Regions from separate parts of the Pantoea rwandensis genome, predicted to be linked through region 1. Evidence: predicted binding sites of a transcription regulator. Region 1 holds the regulator's gene; each other region holds the start of a gene.
The links. Region 1 encodes CRP, which controls carbon source genes, mostly activating them, when cyclic AMP is high. Its sites were predicted from a motif close to ATGTGANNNNNNTCACAT; they were not measured.
Positions count from the first base shown of each region.

Region 2: yrbN (protein YrbN) is a predicted target of CRP. The motif match lies at 3,170-3,187, and genes of this name have one in related genera.
Region 3: LH22_RS12945 (6-phosphofructokinase) is a predicted target of CRP. The motif match lies at 1,675-1,692, and genes of this name have one in related genera.
Region 4: rhaS (HTH-type transcriptional activator RhaS) is a predicted target of CRP. The motif match lies at 2,781-2,798, and genes of this name have one in related genera.

Region 1 is NZ_CP009454.1:872,478-876,651, reverse strand. It holds gene LH22_RS03895 (phosphoribulokinase) at 1-148, shown strand, start outside; gene LH22_RS03890 (OsmC family protein) at 192-596, opposite strand; gene crp (cAMP-activated global transcriptional regulator CRP) at 900-1,532, shown strand; gene LH22_RS03880 (YccS/YhfK family putative transporter) at 1,591-3,666, shown strand; gene argD (bifunctional acetylornithine/succinyldiaminopimelate transaminase) at 3,667-4,174, opposite strand, start outside.
Region 2 is NZ_CP009454.1:4,172,963-4,177,136, reverse strand. It holds gene pnp (polyribonucleotide nucleotidyltransferase) at 1-2,076, shown strand, start outside; gene nlpI (lipoprotein NlpI) at 2,206-3,090, shown strand; gene yrbN (protein YrbN) at 3,194-3,250, shown strand; gene LH22_RS19145 (DEAD/DEAH family ATP-dependent RNA helicase) at 3,267-4,174, shown strand, end outside.
Region 3 is NZ_CP009454.1:2,833,205-2,837,378, forward strand. It holds gene LH22_RS12935 (PTS sugar transporter subunit IIC) at 1-242, opposite strand, end outside; gene LH22_RS12940 (PTS sugar transporter subunit IIB) at 235-549, opposite strand; gene LH22_RS12945 (6-phosphofructokinase) at 560-1,540, opposite strand; gene dld (D-lactate dehydrogenase) at 1,976-3,670, shown strand.
Region 4 is NZ_CP009454.1:2,657,477-2,661,650, forward strand. It holds gene rhaT (L-rhamnose/proton symporter RhaT) at 1-906, shown strand, start outside; gene rhaR (HTH-type transcriptional activator RhaR) at 950-1,816, opposite strand; gene rhaS (HTH-type transcriptional activator RhaS) at 1,831-2,652, opposite strand; gene rhaB (rhamnulokinase) at 2,942-4,174, shown strand, end outside.

The DNA.
Region 1 (4,174 bases):
TTACCCTTACCTGCTGGCGATGATCCAGGGCTCGTTCATTTCACATATGAACACGCTAGTGGTGCCGGGCGGCAAAATGGGGCTGGCAATGGAGTTAATCATGACGCCACTGGTGCAGCGGCTGATTGAAGGTAAACGGATTGAATAATCCAGAAATTCTGTAGCGGCGGCCGTTTGGCCGCCCGCTTATGTTATCGCTCAATCACTTCGTAACTGTGCGTCATTTTCACACTATTGCCGAGCATGATCGCCACCGAGCAATACTTCTCCGCCGACAGATCGACAGCCCGCGCCACTGCTTTATCGCTTAGCGCGGTGCCGCTAACGATAAAATGCAGGTTGATGTGCGTAAAAATACGTGGCGCTTCTTCACGGCGCTCGGAGGTGAGTTTCACCTCGCAGTCAGCCACATCATTTCGGCCTTTCTGCAGGATCGATACCACGTCAATCGCGCTACAGCCGCCTGCTGCCATCAAAACCATCTCCATCGGGCTTGGCGCTTTGTCACCCGAGTTACCGTCCATTAATACCTGATGGCCAGATGAGGATTCTCCGAGAAAGGTCAGCCCTTCCACCCATTTCACTCGTGCCTGCATTATTCTTTCTCCTGAAGTGGCGGTTTTGCCGCCAGAGTACGCTTTCACTTGATAAACAGCAATCCAGACTCTTCCGCCTGTTGCTGAAGCGAGACAACAGAAGACAGCTTGCAAAAGCTGTGCTACAAACAGTGCTGAAAATATTTTCGTCATCACAGACGAAGGCGGGAAGAATCAAAAGCGTAGCTTAAGAATCACCCGGAAATAATTTTCCTTTACTGGAAGCGCTCTACGATTACACCGCCTGACAGGGAAAACTGCCCCCTGTATTTTGGGCACGATTACAACAGAGGATAATAGCGAATGGTTCTCGGCAAACCGCAAACAGACCCTACACTCGAATGGTTCCTGTCCCATTGCCATATTCACAAATATCCGTCCAAAAGCACGCTCATCCATCAGGGTGAGAAAGCGGAAACGCTGTACTACATCGTGAAAGGTTCCGTTGCGGTTCTGATCAAAGATGAAGAAGGCAAAGAGATGATCCTCTCCTACCTCAATCAGGGAGACTTCATCGGCGAACTCGGCCTGTTTGAAGAAGGCCAGGAACGTAGTGCCTGGGTACGTGCTAAGACTGCCTGCGAAGTGGCTGAAATTTCTTACAAAAAATTCCGTCAGCTGATTCAGGTAAACCCGGATATTTTAATGCGACTTTCGTCGCAGATGGCGCGTCGTCTGCAAGTCACCTCCGAGAAAGTGGGCAACCTTGCCTTCCTCGATGTGACGGGCCGTATCGCGCAAACACTGCTTAATCTGGCGAAACAACCCGATGCGATGACGCACCCCGACGGGATGCAAATCAAAATAACCCGTCAGGAGATTGGTCAGATCGTGGGTTGCTCACGCGAAACCGTGGGTCGTATCCTGAAAATGCTGGAAGATCAGAACCTGATCTCCGCACACGGTAAAACCATCGTCGTCTACGGCACCCGCTAATTTCTTATCACCCACGGCGTGATGGCAACATCGCGCCGTTTTTGTTTGCGATGAGCTGATGTGGCGCCGAATCATCTATCATCCTGAGGTCAACTACGCACTGCGGCAAACGCTGGTGCTGTGCCTGCCTGTGGCACTAGGCTGGCTGTTTGGCGATCTGCAAAAAGGCCTGCTGTTCTCATTAGTTCCTGCCTGCTGCAACATGGCGGGTCTCGATACACCACATAAGCGCTTCTTTAAACGCCTGATTGTGGGCGGCTCACTGTTTGCTACCGCCAGTTTCCTGATCCAATTTCTTACCAGTGACGCCATTCCGTTACCGCTGATCCTGTTTGTGCTGCCGCTGTTGATTGGCGTGACCGGCGAAATCAGCCCGCTGCACGGCCGCTTACTGCCCGCTACGCTCATTGCTGCCATCTTCAGCCTCAGCCTGGTGGGCCGCATGCCCATGTGGGTGCCGCCTCTGCTGTATATTGGTGGCACGCTGTGGTACGGCCTGTTTAACTGGTTCTGGTTCTGGCTGTGGAAAGAGCAGCCAATGCGCGAAACCCTCAGCCTGCTGTATCGGGAACTGGCGGATTATTGCGATGCCAAATACACCCTATTGACGCAGCTTACCGATCCCGAGAAAGCGCTGCCGCCGTTGCTGGCGCGTCAGCAAAAAGCCGTTGACCTGATCACCACCTGCTATCAGCAGATGCACATGCTCTCTGCCAGCCGCGATAACAGCCACAAGCGCCTGACGCGGGCTTTCCAGGTGGCGCTTGATTTGCAGGAGCACATCTCGGTGAGCCTGCACCAGCCGGAAGAAGTGCAAAAGCTGGTCGAGCAGAGTCACGCTGAAGCAGTGATCCGCTGGAATGCCAAAACCATCTCTGCGCGCCTGCGCCTGTTGGCCGATGCCATTCTCTATCATCAGTTGCCCGATCGCTTCCACATGGAGAAGCAACTGGGTGCGCTGGAAAAAATCGCGCGCCAGCATCCTGATAACCCGGTGGGCAACTTCTGCTACTACCACTTCAGCCGCATCGCCCGCGTGTTGCGCACGCAAAAGCCGTTATACACTCGAGACTTGATGGCGGATCGCCAGCGTCGCCTGCCGCTGTTCCCGGCGCTGCGCAGCTACCTATCGCTCAAGTCCGCCGCATTGCGCACCGCCGCGCGTATCTCGGTGATGCTGATGTTCGGCAGCGCGCTGGCGCTGTTCTTCAATATCCCCAAGCCTTACTGGATTCTGATGACCATCATGTTTGTCAGCCAGAATGGCTACAGCGCGACACGGGTGCGTATCCAGCACCGTGCGCTGGGCACCTTTGCCGGATTGCTGATCGCCGCAGGATCGCTACAGCTCGACGTCCCCGAATCGATCACCCTACTGTTCATGCTGGCCATCACCCTCGCCAGCTACCTGGTCACGCGCAAGTATTACGGCTGGTCGATGATTGGCTTCACCGTGACGGCGGTGTATTCACTTCAGCTGTTGTCGCTGAACGGGGCGCAGTTTCTGCTGCCGCGCATGATGGATACCCTGATGGGCTGCCTGATCGCCTTTGCCGGTATGATCTGGCTGTGGCCACAGTGGCAGAGCGGATTACTGCGCAGCAACGCGCATGATGCGCTGGAGGCTTATCAGGAAGCCTTGCGGATGTTGCTGGGGCCGGAGCAGTCTCCTGAAAAGCTGGCGTATCAGCGCATGAAGGTCAATCAGGCGCACAATGCGCTCTTCAACTCACTGAATCAGGCCTCAAGCGAACCGGGCTTCAACGCGCAGTACCTGAAAGATATGCGCATGTGGGTGACCCACAGCCAGTTCATTGTGGAACACATCAACGCGATGACGATCCTGGCGCGTGAGCACACCATGCTGACGCCGAAGCTGGCGGAACGCTATCTGCAATCCTGTGAAATTGCGCTGCAGCGCTGTCAGCAGCGGCTGGCGTATGATGGGCCAGGCAATGACAGCAATATTCTGGAAGCGCCGGAGAATATGAATGAAGGGCCGGTAACGATTGTCGAGCAGCATGTGAAGCGCATCCTGCAACACCTGAATGTGATGCACACCATCTCTTCACTGGCGTGGAGCCAGCGACCGCATCACGGCCGCTGGCTGAAAGTGTTACGTCCGAAGGGCTGATTACGCCGCCAGCACTTTCTCAATCGCTTTGGCGAAACGCGCCATGCCTTCTTCGATGTCAGTCGGCTCGATCACCAGTGACGGCACAAAACGCATCACATCAGTGCCCGCGGTCAGAACCATCACCCCTTCTGCTGCTGAGGCATTGAGGATATCGCGCGCTTTACTGGCGTGTTGTGGCTTCAGCGCTGCGCCAATCAGTAAACCTTTGCCGCGAATCTCACTGAACAGATCGTATTTGCTGTCGATCGCCTGCAGTGCATCCACGAACTGCTGACGACGGGCCTCTACGCCACCCAGCACTTCTGGGGTGTTGATGATATCCAGCGCGGTTTCAGCAATCGCACAGGCCAGCGGGTTGCCGCCATAGGTGGTGCCGTGCACGCCCGGAGCCATCACCGACGCGATTTCATTGGTGGTTAGCATCGCGCTCACCGGGAAACCGCCGCCCAGCGCTTTCGCGGTGGTGATGATGTCTGGCTTGATGCCGTAATGTTCGTAGCTGAAC
Region 2 (4,174 bases), 1.0 Mb from region 1:
GGCATGATGGCGCGCCAGGCCACTGCAGCAGTTATGGCGAGCATGGATGACACCGCGGTATTCGTGACTGTTGTTGGCCAGAAAAAAACCAAACCAGGTCAGGATTTCTTCCCGCTGACGGTTAACTATCAGGAGCGTACTTACGCTGCTGGTCGTATCCCGGGTAGTTTCTTCCGTCGTGAAGGCCGTCCAAGCGAAGGCGAAACCCTGATTTCTCGTCTGATTGACCGTCCAGTGCGTCCACTGTTCCCGGAAGGTTTCATCAACGAAGTGCAGGTTATTGCGACCGTTGTTTCTGTCAACCCACAGGTTAACCCGGACATCGTTGCGATGATCGGTGCCTCTGCTGCATTGGCTCTGTCTGGTCTGCCATTCAACGGCCCAATCGGTGCAGCGCGCGTGGGTTACATCAACGACCAGTACGTTCTGAACCCAACTGCTGATGAGATCAAAACCTCACGTCTGGACCTGGTGGTTGCCGGTACGCAGAACGCGGTTCTGATGGTTGAATCTGAAGCAGAAGTGCTGACCGAAGATCAGATGCTGGGCGCGGTGGTATTCGGCCACGATCAGCAGCAGGTTGTGATTGAAAACATCAACTCACTGGTTGGTGAAGCAGGCAAACCGCGTTGGGATTGGCAGCCAGAGCCAGCAAACGATGCACTGATTGCACGTGTTGCTGCACTGGCAGAAGCCGGTATTGCTGATGCTTACCGCATCACTGATAAGCAAGAGCGTTACACGCAGGTTGGCGCGGTTAAAGACGCGACTATCGCTGCGCTGCAGGCTGAAGACGAAACGTTGGATGCTGGCGAAATAGCTGACATCGTTCACGATCTCGAGAAGAGCGTGGTGCGTAGCCGCATCATCCGTGGTGAGCCACGTATCGATGGCCGCGAAAAAGATATGATTCGTGGTCTGGACGTGCGCACTGGCGTACTGCCACGTACACACGGTTCTTCTCTGTTCACTCGTGGTGAAACTCAGGCTCTGGTCACTGCAACTCTGGGTACTGCCCGTGATGCACAGAATCTGGACGAGCTGATGGGCGAGCGTACTGACAGCTTCCTGTTCCACTACAACTTCCCTCCGTACTCTGTGGGCGAAACCGGTATGGTTGGCTCACCGAAGCGTCGTGAAATTGGTCACGGTCGTCTGGCGAAGCGCGGCGTGCTGGCAGTGATGCCTAAGCAGGAAGAGTTCCCGTACACCGTACGTGTGGTGTCTGAAATCACCGAATCTAACGGTTCTTCTTCAATGGCTTCCGTGTGTGGTGCCTCTCTGGCACTGATGGACGCAGGTGTTCCGATCAAAGCTGCCGTAGCCGGTATTGCGATGGGTCTGGTTAAAGAAGATGAGAACTTTGTGGTTCTGTCTGACATCCTGGGCGATGAAGATCATCTCGGCGATATGGACTTCAAAGTGGCGGGTAGCCGCGACGGTATCACTGCACTGCAGATGGATATCAAAATTGAAGGTATCACCCGCGAAATCATGCAGGTTGCTCTGAACCAGGCTAAAGGTGCGCGTCTGCACATCCTGAGCGTGATGGAGCAGGCAATCAGTACACCGCGTCAGGAAATCTCTGAGTTCGCACCGCGCATTTACACCATCAAGATCAATTCAGACAAGATCAAAGATGTCATCGGTAAAGGCGGTTCTGTTATCCGTGCGCTGACCGAAGAAACCGGCACCACCATCGAAATCGAAGATGATGGCACCGTGAAAATCGCAGCAACCGACGGCAACAAAGCGAAAGAAGCGATTCGTCGTATCGAAGAGATCACCGCTGAAATCGAAGTGGGTCGTATCTATGCCGGTAAAGTGACGCGTATCGTTGATTTCGGTGCCTTCGTGGCGATCGGCGGCGGTAAAGAAGGTTTGGTCCACATCTCTCAGATCGCTGACAAGCGTGTTGAGAAAGTGACCGACTATCTGCAGATGGGTCAGGAAGTTCCAGTGAAAGTGATGGAAGTGGACCGTCAGGGCCGCGTTCGCCTGAGCATCAAAGAAGCGACAGAGCAGAAACCAGCGGAAGAAACCCCTGCTGCAACGAATGCATCTGACGCCGAGTAAGCGTTTACTGATTGGCTTCTCCCTGCTCTGCGGGGAGAAGTGTTTGGATCATCGCGAGGGCGGGAATCCTTGTGCACAGCAGGCGGATGACAGGATGGTCATCCCAATGTTTGTATTCGGGAGTGGGAAATGAAGCCTTTTTTGCGCTGGTGTTTTGTTGCGACAGCTATCACGCTGGCAGGATGCAGCAACTCCAATTGGCGTAAGAACGAAGTTCTGGCAGTACCTTTGCAGCCCACACTGCAGCAAGAGGTGATCCTGGCGCGAATGGAACAAATTCTTGCCAGTCGTGCCCTGACCGATGATGAACGCGCACAGCTATTATATGAGCGCGGAGTGTTGTATGATAGTTTGGGTCTGAGGGCATTAGCGCGAAACGATTTCTCGCAAGCGCTGTCTATAAGACCGGATATGCCTGAGGTGTTTAACTACCTCGGTATATATTTAACGCAGGCAGGCAATTTTGATGCTGCCTATGAAGCGTTTGATTCTGTACTTGAGCTTGATCCAACTTACAACTATGCGCATTTAAACCGTGGTATCGCCCTCTATTACGGCGGTCGATACAAGTTAGCGCAAGATGATCTGCTGGCGTTTTATCAAGACGATCCTAACGATCCTTTCCGCAGCCTTTGGCTCTATCTCGTTGAAAGCGATATGGACGCCGACAAGGCCAAAGTCACGCTGAGACAGCGACATGACAAAGCGGTCCGGGACCAATGGGGATGGAATATTGTCGAGTTCTACCTTGGCGACATCAGTGAAAAAACGCTGATGGAACGTCTCAAGGCGGACGCAACGGATAACACCTCGCTCGCTGAACATCTCAGTGAAACCAACTTCTATTTAGGTAAGTACTACCTAAGTCTGGGGGAGAAGGACGACGCGAAAGCGTTGTTCAAACTGGCGGTCGCTAACAATGTTAACAACTTTGTTGAGCACCGATACGCATTGTTGGAACTGGCGCAACTCGGCCAGACACAAGACGATTTATCAGAATCTGACCAGCAATAGCTGACGAACTTTTATTGCCTGAATACTTGTAAAGTCATCATCTTCAAGGTGAGGGCTTTTCTGTTCGTCAAAACTTCTAATTTGAGCCGGTTCACACTTTTTGATGAAAATGACTGAAAATTTTCACGACGAGTTATGTAGACTGGCCGCCGCAATCTAAGAGGCACGTGTACTACATGACTGATATTCAAACCACTTTTTCTGACCTTGGCCTGAACGCTGACATCCTCGAATCACTGAACGGTATGGGCTACGAAAAGCCATCCCCAATCCAGGCTGAGTGTATTCCTCACCTGCTGGCGGGCCGTGATGTGCTGGGTATGGCGCAGACCGGGAGTGGTAAAACAGCGGCATTCTCCCTGCCGTTACTGAACAACATTGATCCAACTGTCCGCGCACCACAGATTCTGGTGCTGGCTCCAACCCGCGAACTGGCTGTTCAGGTTGCTGAAGCCATGACGGAATTCTCTAAACACATGCGTGGCGTGAACGTGGTTGCCCTGTACGGCGGCCAGCGTTATGACGTTCAGCTGCGCGCACTGCGCCAGGGGCCACAGGTTGTCGTAGGTACGCCTGGTCGTCTGCTGGACCACCTGAAACGCGGCACGTTAGATCTGTCTAACCTGCGCGGTCTGGTGCTGGACGAAGCTGATGAAATGCTGCGTATGGGCTTCATCGAAGACGTTGAAACCATCATGGCGCAGATCCCAGACGGTCACCAGACCGCGCTGTTCTCAGCAACCATGCCAGAAGCGATTCGTCGTATCACCAAACGCTTCATGAAAGATCCACAGGAAGTGCGCATTCAGTCAAGCCTGACCACGCGTCCTGACATTTCTCAGTCTTACTGGACCGCTTACGGCCGTAAAACTGACGCGCTGGTGCGTTTCCTGGAAGCGGAAGACTTCGATGCTGCCATCATCTTCGTGCGTACCAAAAACGCCACGCTGGAAGTGGCTGAAGCGCTGGAGCGCAGCGGCTATAACAGCGCAGCACTGAACGGTGACATGAACCAGGCTCTGCGTGAGCAGACACTGGAGCGCCTGAAAGATGGCCGTCTGGACATCCTGATCGCAACCGACGT
Region 3 (4,174 bases), 2.0 Mb from region 1:
GTGATATAGCCCTTCATACCAAAACCGTGGGTGAAGATGGTATTCAGGAAGGTCAGCGTACCGACTATGATATTGATACCCGCCATCATGATTAAAAAGCCCAGCAGGGTTTTAAAGGTGCCTTCCACCACCTTACCTGCGGATTTTTTCTGCAGTAGCAGACCAATCAGAGCAATAAAGGCGATCAGAATTGATGCCTGCCCTAATAAGTCTTTTACCAGGAAGTTGATCACACTATTCATGGTTAGCAGCCTTCAGATTACGCTCTTTCATAAACGCCACGATTTTTTCCTCAATTTCAGCTTTATCGGTCAGCTTGTTGAGAATAATCACCCGTTTAATTTGTTCCGGGCTGGCATCCGCGTTAAGGACATCCGCAAATGCTTTTTGAGTGAGAATCATGTCGGATTTAAAAGCATTGGCTTCTGAAATAGTGGTGTGATCAATATCCGCTTCAATTTCGAGTTTCTTTAATACGGATTTGGCACTCATTTCGATGGCGAAACTAGAACCCAGACCACATCCACAGACACATAATATTTTCAGCATGGCGTTTTCCTCACAGAATATGCAGTTGTTTAGCGAGTTTGTAATGATGCCCTTCGGTATCAACCAGGCGTTTTTTCATGCTTATAAGATCAATCGGTATCGGTCGATTACTGCCATTAATAATCACCGCTTTGTTGCGCATCCCCGACTGAATACAGCGCGCAACTTCACTGGCCATAATGGTGCCTTGATAAATCTCTTCACAGGTCGGGTCACCACTACGCAAGCCGTAACCGATAATAGTTTTACGAATTCGTACCCCTATCAGCGGCTCAATCTGTTTAATTAAGGTATCAATCGCGCCCTGAAAGCCCGGCGAGTATTCGCGGGTGTAACCTTCAGAGCAGAGAATCACCACGCTGTTCTGCGCGGCAAGCCGCTGCGTGATGCGTTCTGCCAGTTCTTGCGCCGGGATCTGGCACTCCGGAATCAGCGCGAAATCAGCATTGGATTTGATCGCCGATTGCAGCGTCAGTTCGCCACAATAGCCGCCGAGCAACTCAACCATAAATACACGACCGGTTAACGCGCGGCCGGTATTTCTTAATTTCGATACTTCTTTTAAGACTTGCTCACAAGCGGTAGAGAAACCAATGGTGTAGTCACTGCCAAACACATCATTATCAATGGTCATGCCTACACCAAAGCAATTCACGCCGAATTCGCTTAATGTATGTAAAAACTGTAATGAGCCATCACCCCCGGCCATAATTAATACATCGATGCGTAGCGATTTGAGTTGTTTGGCGATCACCTCATACTCAGGGCGAATTAATTTTCGCGTGGTTCGTCCCGATTGCATCACGGGAATTGAAGTGATGGCATAATCCACCAGATCGCGCTGCGACATTTCCTGATGGCGATTTTCTAATAAACCGGGAATGCCGCCATTAAATAACACCATATCCGCCTGCGTCATACGTGATATCTGAAACACAAAGTTATTTATTCCGGTAACATCGCCACCGCTTATCACTATGCCAATTCTCATTGTCATCACTCCGTATGCTGCGCGTCTGACATTCATTCTTCCGGTGAACGGCTTTTCTATTTGCAACGAAGATCACATTTTTGCCATGAATTTCATTCCTCGTAACGTTGACAAGCATGAATAAGCGCTGTTTTTTGTGATATTAATCACATTGCGAATTTTGGCTGTTATTTAATAAAACCAATAAAATCCTTGGTTTATATTTATTTAATCGTAGAATACGCACCGAACCTGCCATCGCCTTTTCATCTGAATTTCTTTCGATCTGAATTGTGATTTCCCACGCATTTTTATCAGTTCGCCGACTTTTCTCCATGAAGGATAAAGGGATAATGATTCAGTGCGTTATTTGTTGATCAGTACCGATGAATGATTGACGTCACGTTTATCTGGCTGTCCAATATCGCAGCAAATAAATGACGAAGAAGAGAAAACATGACCAACTCGCAGGAGATGTTGCGTCAGCTCGCTGGCATAGTGGGCGGCAAACAGGTATTGACCCATGCCGATGATAAAGCCTGGTACACCAAGGGATTTCGTGTCGGTCGCGGTGAGGCACTGGCAGTGATATTGCCGCAAAACTTGCTGCAACTGTGGCAAAGCCTAAAGGTATGCGTGGCACAGGACGTCATTATTTTGATGCAAGCCTCGAATACCGGCGTGACCGGCGGGTCAACCCCGGATGGCAATGATTATGACCGCGACGTGGTGATCATCAGCACCCGCCAGCTCAAGGGCGTACAGGTCATCGATCAAGCGCGACAGGTCATCGCCTTCCCCGGTACCACCCTGACCGAACTGGAGCACACGCTGCAACCGTTGGGACGCGAACCGCACTCGGTGATTGGTTCCAGCTGCATTGGCGCTTCTGTCGTGGGAGGCATCTGTAACAACTCGGGCGGTTCACTGATTCGCCGGGGCCCCGCCTTTACAGAAAAATCACTGTTTGCCCGTATCCATGATGATGGGCGCTTAGAAATGATCAATCACCTTGGTATCGATTTGGGTGATACGCCGGAGGCGATGCTGAAGAGTCTGACTGAGCAACAGTATCAGACCGGCGACCAGGCCGATTGGGACGGCAAAATCTGGGCTGATGATTACGCCGACCGTCTGCGGGATGTCCGCGCTGATTCCCCTGCTCGCTTCAATGGCGACCTACGTTATCTGCACGACAGTTCCGGCAGTGCAGGAAAAGTGGTGGTGTTTGCTGTGCGGCTGCCCACCTTTGAAGCGAGCGCGGGGAGCGACACCTTTTATGTCGGCACCCATGATGAGAGTGTTTTGGTGGCGTTACGCCGTTTTCTCCTCACCGAAATGAGCGAACTGCCCCTGCAGGCAGAGTACATTCATCGCAACGCGTTCGATTTAACCGTGCGATACGCCAAACATATGTATCTGGCGATCCGTAAATTCGGTCCCCAGGCCATTCCTAAGATGATGGGCAATAAAGCGAAATGGGATGTCCGTGTCAGTCATCTGCCTTTCCTGCCACGCAATTTTGTTGATCGGGCGCTGCAATGCTTTAACCAGCTCACGCCCAGCTTTATTGCCCCGCGCATCATGGCTTATCGCGACGAATATCAACATCATCTGATGATCAAAGTCGATGCGCAGCAGACCAACGAATTGCAGACGTTGTTGCAGCAATTTTTTGCCGAACATCCCGGCGGCTTTTTCCATTGTGATGCCCGCGAAGGCGCAGATGCATTTCTGGTACGTTTTGGCGTAGGCGGGTGCACCATCTCTTATTGTGATGCGCTGGGTTATAACCCGAACGAAAGGCTGGTGGCCTTCGACGTGGCGTTGCGCCGCAATGACGATGCCTGGCGCTTAACCTTGCCGGATCACTTAGCGGCACAGGTGCAGGTCGATTCCTGCTGCGGGCACTTTTTCTGTTATGTGAATCATCAGGATTATGTGCTGAAGGAAGGGGTGGATGCGAAGGCGTTTAAAGAAGCGGTCAAAGTCTATCTTGAACAGCGTGGTGCGAAGTACCCGGCTGAGCATAATGTGGGACATCTCTATCAGGCATCGTGCGAGCATGTGGCGCACTGGAAGCAACTGGATCCGACTAACAGCTGCAACCCTGGCGTGGGAAAAACCAGTAAGAAGAAGTATTGGGCGTAAAGGCAGATCCAAAGAGCGCCTCATTTTTAGCTGAAACGCATCCTGACGCTGGTGCAGGGTCAGGATGCGTCACCTTGCTTGGCTGGTACGCCGTGCGAATTACTTCGCGTATGCCTCTATAGTGGAACCGATTCTTGGTCATATTATTAAGGATTCAGTTTCCGACGAAAATACAGTAATTAAAAACATAAAACATTTACTAGCCATATCAGGAAACATGTAACCCTATGAAAACCCTAAAAAGCTTACTTATGGATTTCCTTTGGGTGCAAGTGTTTACTGTTATACCCATTATATTTCTGGTCATCATCACATCATTTACATATGACAGATGGCCTGAGAAAACCTGGGCAACCTTAGCAATAAGTACATTTATACTGTATGGAATATTGCTTTTTCTTGCTAAGAAATTTTGGAAGTAACTTTGGACTATAAGTCGTTATGTGGCTGCATTGGGTGGGGGAAATACGTATTGATGTGACTTTGCCGAATGGTAAACATCGC
Region 4 (4,174 bases), 1.8 Mb from region 1:
TCATGGCTGATACTGCCCTGGGCGGTCAGCGCGGTGCTGCTGCCCAACTTCTGGGCGTATTACGGTAGTTTTAGCTTCTCGCAGCTGCTGCCGGTGTTTCTGTTTGGTGCCATGTGGGGCGTCGGGAATATTAACTATGGCCTGACCATGCGTTATCTCGGCATGTCGATGGGCATTGGTATCGCCATCGGTATCACGCTCGTGGTGGGCACCCTGATGACGCCGCTGTTGCAGGGACGCTTTGTTGAGCTGTTCAGCTCGCCGGGCGGACGAATGACGTTGCTAGGCGTACTGGTGGCGTTGGTGGGTGTGGCGATCGTTTCACGTGCCGGTTTGTTGAAAGAGCGAGCACTCGGCATCAATGCAGAAGAGTTTAATCTGAAGAAAGGGCTGGTGCTGGCGGTACTGTGCGGCATCTTCTCAGCCGGAATGTCTTTCGCGATGGATGCGGCGAAACCGATGCATGAAGCGGCAGCCAATCTGGGTATCAATCCATTGTACGTAGCCTTACCCAGCTATGTGGTGATCATGGGCGGCGGCGCGTTAGTGAATCTGGCCTACTGCTTTATCCGCCTGGCGATCAAACCGGAACTGTCGGTACGCCGCGATTTTTCAGTGGCAAAACCGATGCTAATGGCCAACGTGGCATTCGCCGTGCTCGGTGGCACCATGTGGTATCTGCAGTTCTTCTTCTACGCCTGGGGCCACGCGAAAATCCCTGCGCAATATGACTTTGTCAGCTGGATGCTGCACATGAGCCTGTATGTGCTGTGTGGCGGTTTAGTCGGCCTGGTGCTGAAAGAGTGGAAAGCAGTAGGGCAGCGCCCGGTTCGCGTGCTGTCGTTGGGTTGTGTGGTGATCATCATCGCGGCCAACATCGTTGGATTAGGCATGGCCAACGGTTAATTAACTCGCCTTGCTATAAAAGCCTGACGCACGGCAAGGTGCATCAGGCTTTTATTTTATCGTTAAGGGAGGCTTGCTGAGGAAGAAAGCGCTGGCGCCAGGCACTCGGCGTCAAACCGGTATCCCGCGTAAATACGACCGAGAAGTAATTGCTGTCATCAAAGCCGCAGCGTGCGGCCACTTCACTGATTAAACAATCCTGCGTGCGCAGCAAATATTTTGCCTGGCACAGCTGTAGCTGCCGCAAATAGTGTCCCACCGTCATGCCGGTTTGCTGGCGAAACAGCTGCTTCAGTGCACGCTCATTTAATTCATTTTGTTGGCAAAAATCGGCTAAGTCGAACGGACGATGCAGTGCACCCTGTAAGGCAGACATCAGCAAATCAAGCTGTTCACCTTCCGGCAGCGCCCATGGACGGTCGGCGGCATAACCATGGCGACGCAAGATCAACGCCAGCTGCAGGAACAGGGCTTCAGAGAGCTGAATCGACAACGAATCGCTTTTACGGCTTTCCCGTTCCAGCTGGCTGATTACCCCTCGTGCCAGCGCCATGCCGCGCGTGGTTAAGCGCCAGCAACCTGGTGCATCATCGTCCTGCGGGGGCAGCAACTGGCTCCAGTCCAGACTCAGGCGAAAGCGATCGCGGCAATAGAGGATGTTATCCAGCGCCAGATTGTTGACGCTGTCATAGCTGTGGCAATCATTGTCACGGATATAGAACACATCGCCGCAGGTGATCAACCACGGGCGGTCATTGAGCACGTGCAAGCCGTTACCGCGCCAGACGATCACAATTTCACTGAATTCATGACGATGCGGTGGGAAGGAGGGCTGAGGCATGCGTTCGGCCACCGCAATCGGCAGATTGGTGGCCGGGAAATAGTCTTCGCGCGTCAAAATCAGCGACATGGTAACCACTCCAATTACAACATCTGCTGGCGCTCCGCTCGGGGCGCGCAGCCAAATTCCCGCCGAAACAGCGTGGAGAAGTGGTTGCTGTCACCGAATCCACACTGATAGGCGATGTCCGTTATGCGCATATCGCTATGACGCAATAAATGCCGGGCCTGCAATAAACGCAGCCGATTCAGGTAGCGCTGCGGGGTATTGCCGGTTTGCTGCTTCATCTGGCGATGCAGGGTGCGCAGCGAAAGCGAGAAGCGGTCGGCCAGCGCATCCCATTCAATATCTTCACTGTAGTGCTCATTGAGCCAGTCAAGCAACCGATGCAGGCGTGCTTCCTGATCCTGCGCCTGATCGTTGTGACCGGCTTCGCGCAACAGCACCAGCAGTTGCAAGAACAACTGTTCCTGATGCGCCTGACGCTCCAGCGACCAGACATCCTGCTGTTTCATCTGCGTCACAATCTGCAGCGCCTGCGCCATCACCTTGTGATTGATACGCCAGTGCGACAGATAGCTGCCGTTTTCATCTCCGGGCAGCAATGATTGTAAACCGGAGAGAAAACGAAACGCTGCCGGGCTGCGATACAGCACATTGGTCAGGCACAGATTCTCTGTTTGTTCATACAGATGGCGATCGTGATCGCGTACAAAGCACACGCAACCGGCGCACAGGGTCTGCGGTTGGCCGTTAAACACGTGAATACCGGAACCTTGCTCAACCAGTACGATTTCATGGAAATCATGATGATGCTCAGGAAAGGCCTGCTGCGGTACGCGCGGCTCAATGGCAATCGCGTAGTTTCCTTCCGGAAAGAAATCAGCACTGTGCAGAACGGTCATGATGCGCCTCTCGATTAACAATTTTGTAACCGAGTCTACGCAGGCGCTGTGCACCTTACCTTGAAATTTAAACCGCACAGCGCAGGAAAATGGCGAATTATTCAAGATCGGCCAGGTGATTGATGGAATTGCGGTAAAGCTCACAACTCTGTTGTTCCACGGTTCTGTGAGCTTTCTCACGATCATCTTTGCCAGCCTGCCAGCGACTATCACGCGCTGGCAGTAAGGGGAAGGTGGCGAGGCGCCTGTATTTATACGCTATAGCCATCTCATCACAGGAAGAAACGCCATGAGTATGCGTAACATTGTTGCCATTGATTTAGGCGCATCCAGCGGGCGCGTGATGCTCGCACAATGGACCTCTGCTAACCAGCGCATCACCCTGCGTGAAGTGTGCCGTTTTGCCAATCAGCGTATTCGTCGCGCCGGTTATGACTGCTGGGATCTCGACAGCCTGGAGCAGGCGATTCGCGCAGGATTGGCGCAATTAGATGATGAGGGCATCGTGCCGGATAGCATCGGCATTGATACCTGGGGCGTGGATCTGGTGCTACTGGATGCCAACGGAGAACGCATTGGCGAAACGGTCAGTTATCGTGACTCGCGCACCGATGGATTGATGGCGCAAGCGATCAATGAGCTGGGCAAAGCCGCCATTTACCAGCGCACAGGTATCCAGTTTCTGCCCTTCAATACCCTGTATCAGATGCGTGCGCTGCACCAGCAACAGCCGGACTGGCAGGCACAGGTTAAACATGCACTGATGATCCCGGATTATCTGCATTATCGTCTGACCGGCAACATGAACTGGGAGTACACCAACGCCACCACTACGCAGATGCTGAACATTGAAACTGGCGAGTGGGATAGCGAGTTGCTGTCGTGGGCAGGGATCGAAGCCGACTGGTTTGGCAAACCGACTGCACCGGGCAATACCGTAGGCAACTGGAACAATGCCAGCGGTAAAAAAATTCCGGTCGTGGCCGTTGCCACGCACGATACCGCCAGCGCAGTGCTGGCCACGCCGCTCATGCAAGACGACGCCGCTTATCTCAGCTCTGGCACCTGGTCCTTAATGGGCATAGAAAGTCTGCAACCCTGCGTAAGCCGCACTGCGCTCGATGCCAACATCACCAATGAAGGAGGCGCGGAGGGCTATCGGGTGTTGAAGAACATCATGGGCCTGTGGTTGTTACAGCGCGTTTGCGGTGAATTGCACATTTCAGATCTCTGCACATTGATTGACGCAGCGGAAAATGAACCTGCCTGTCGTGCCCTGATCAATCCCAATCATCCGCGTTTTATCAATCCTGCCAGCATGGTGCAGGAGATTCAGGACGCCTGCGCCGAGCAGCACATGCCGATTCCACAAAGCCCTGCAGCGCTGGCGCGCACCATTTTCGACAGCCTGGCGCTGCTGTATCGCCAGGTGATAGGCGAACTGGGCAACCTGCGCGGAGCACCGATTCGCCAGTTACATGTGGTTGGCGGTGGCAGTCAGAACCCATTACTGAACCAGTTA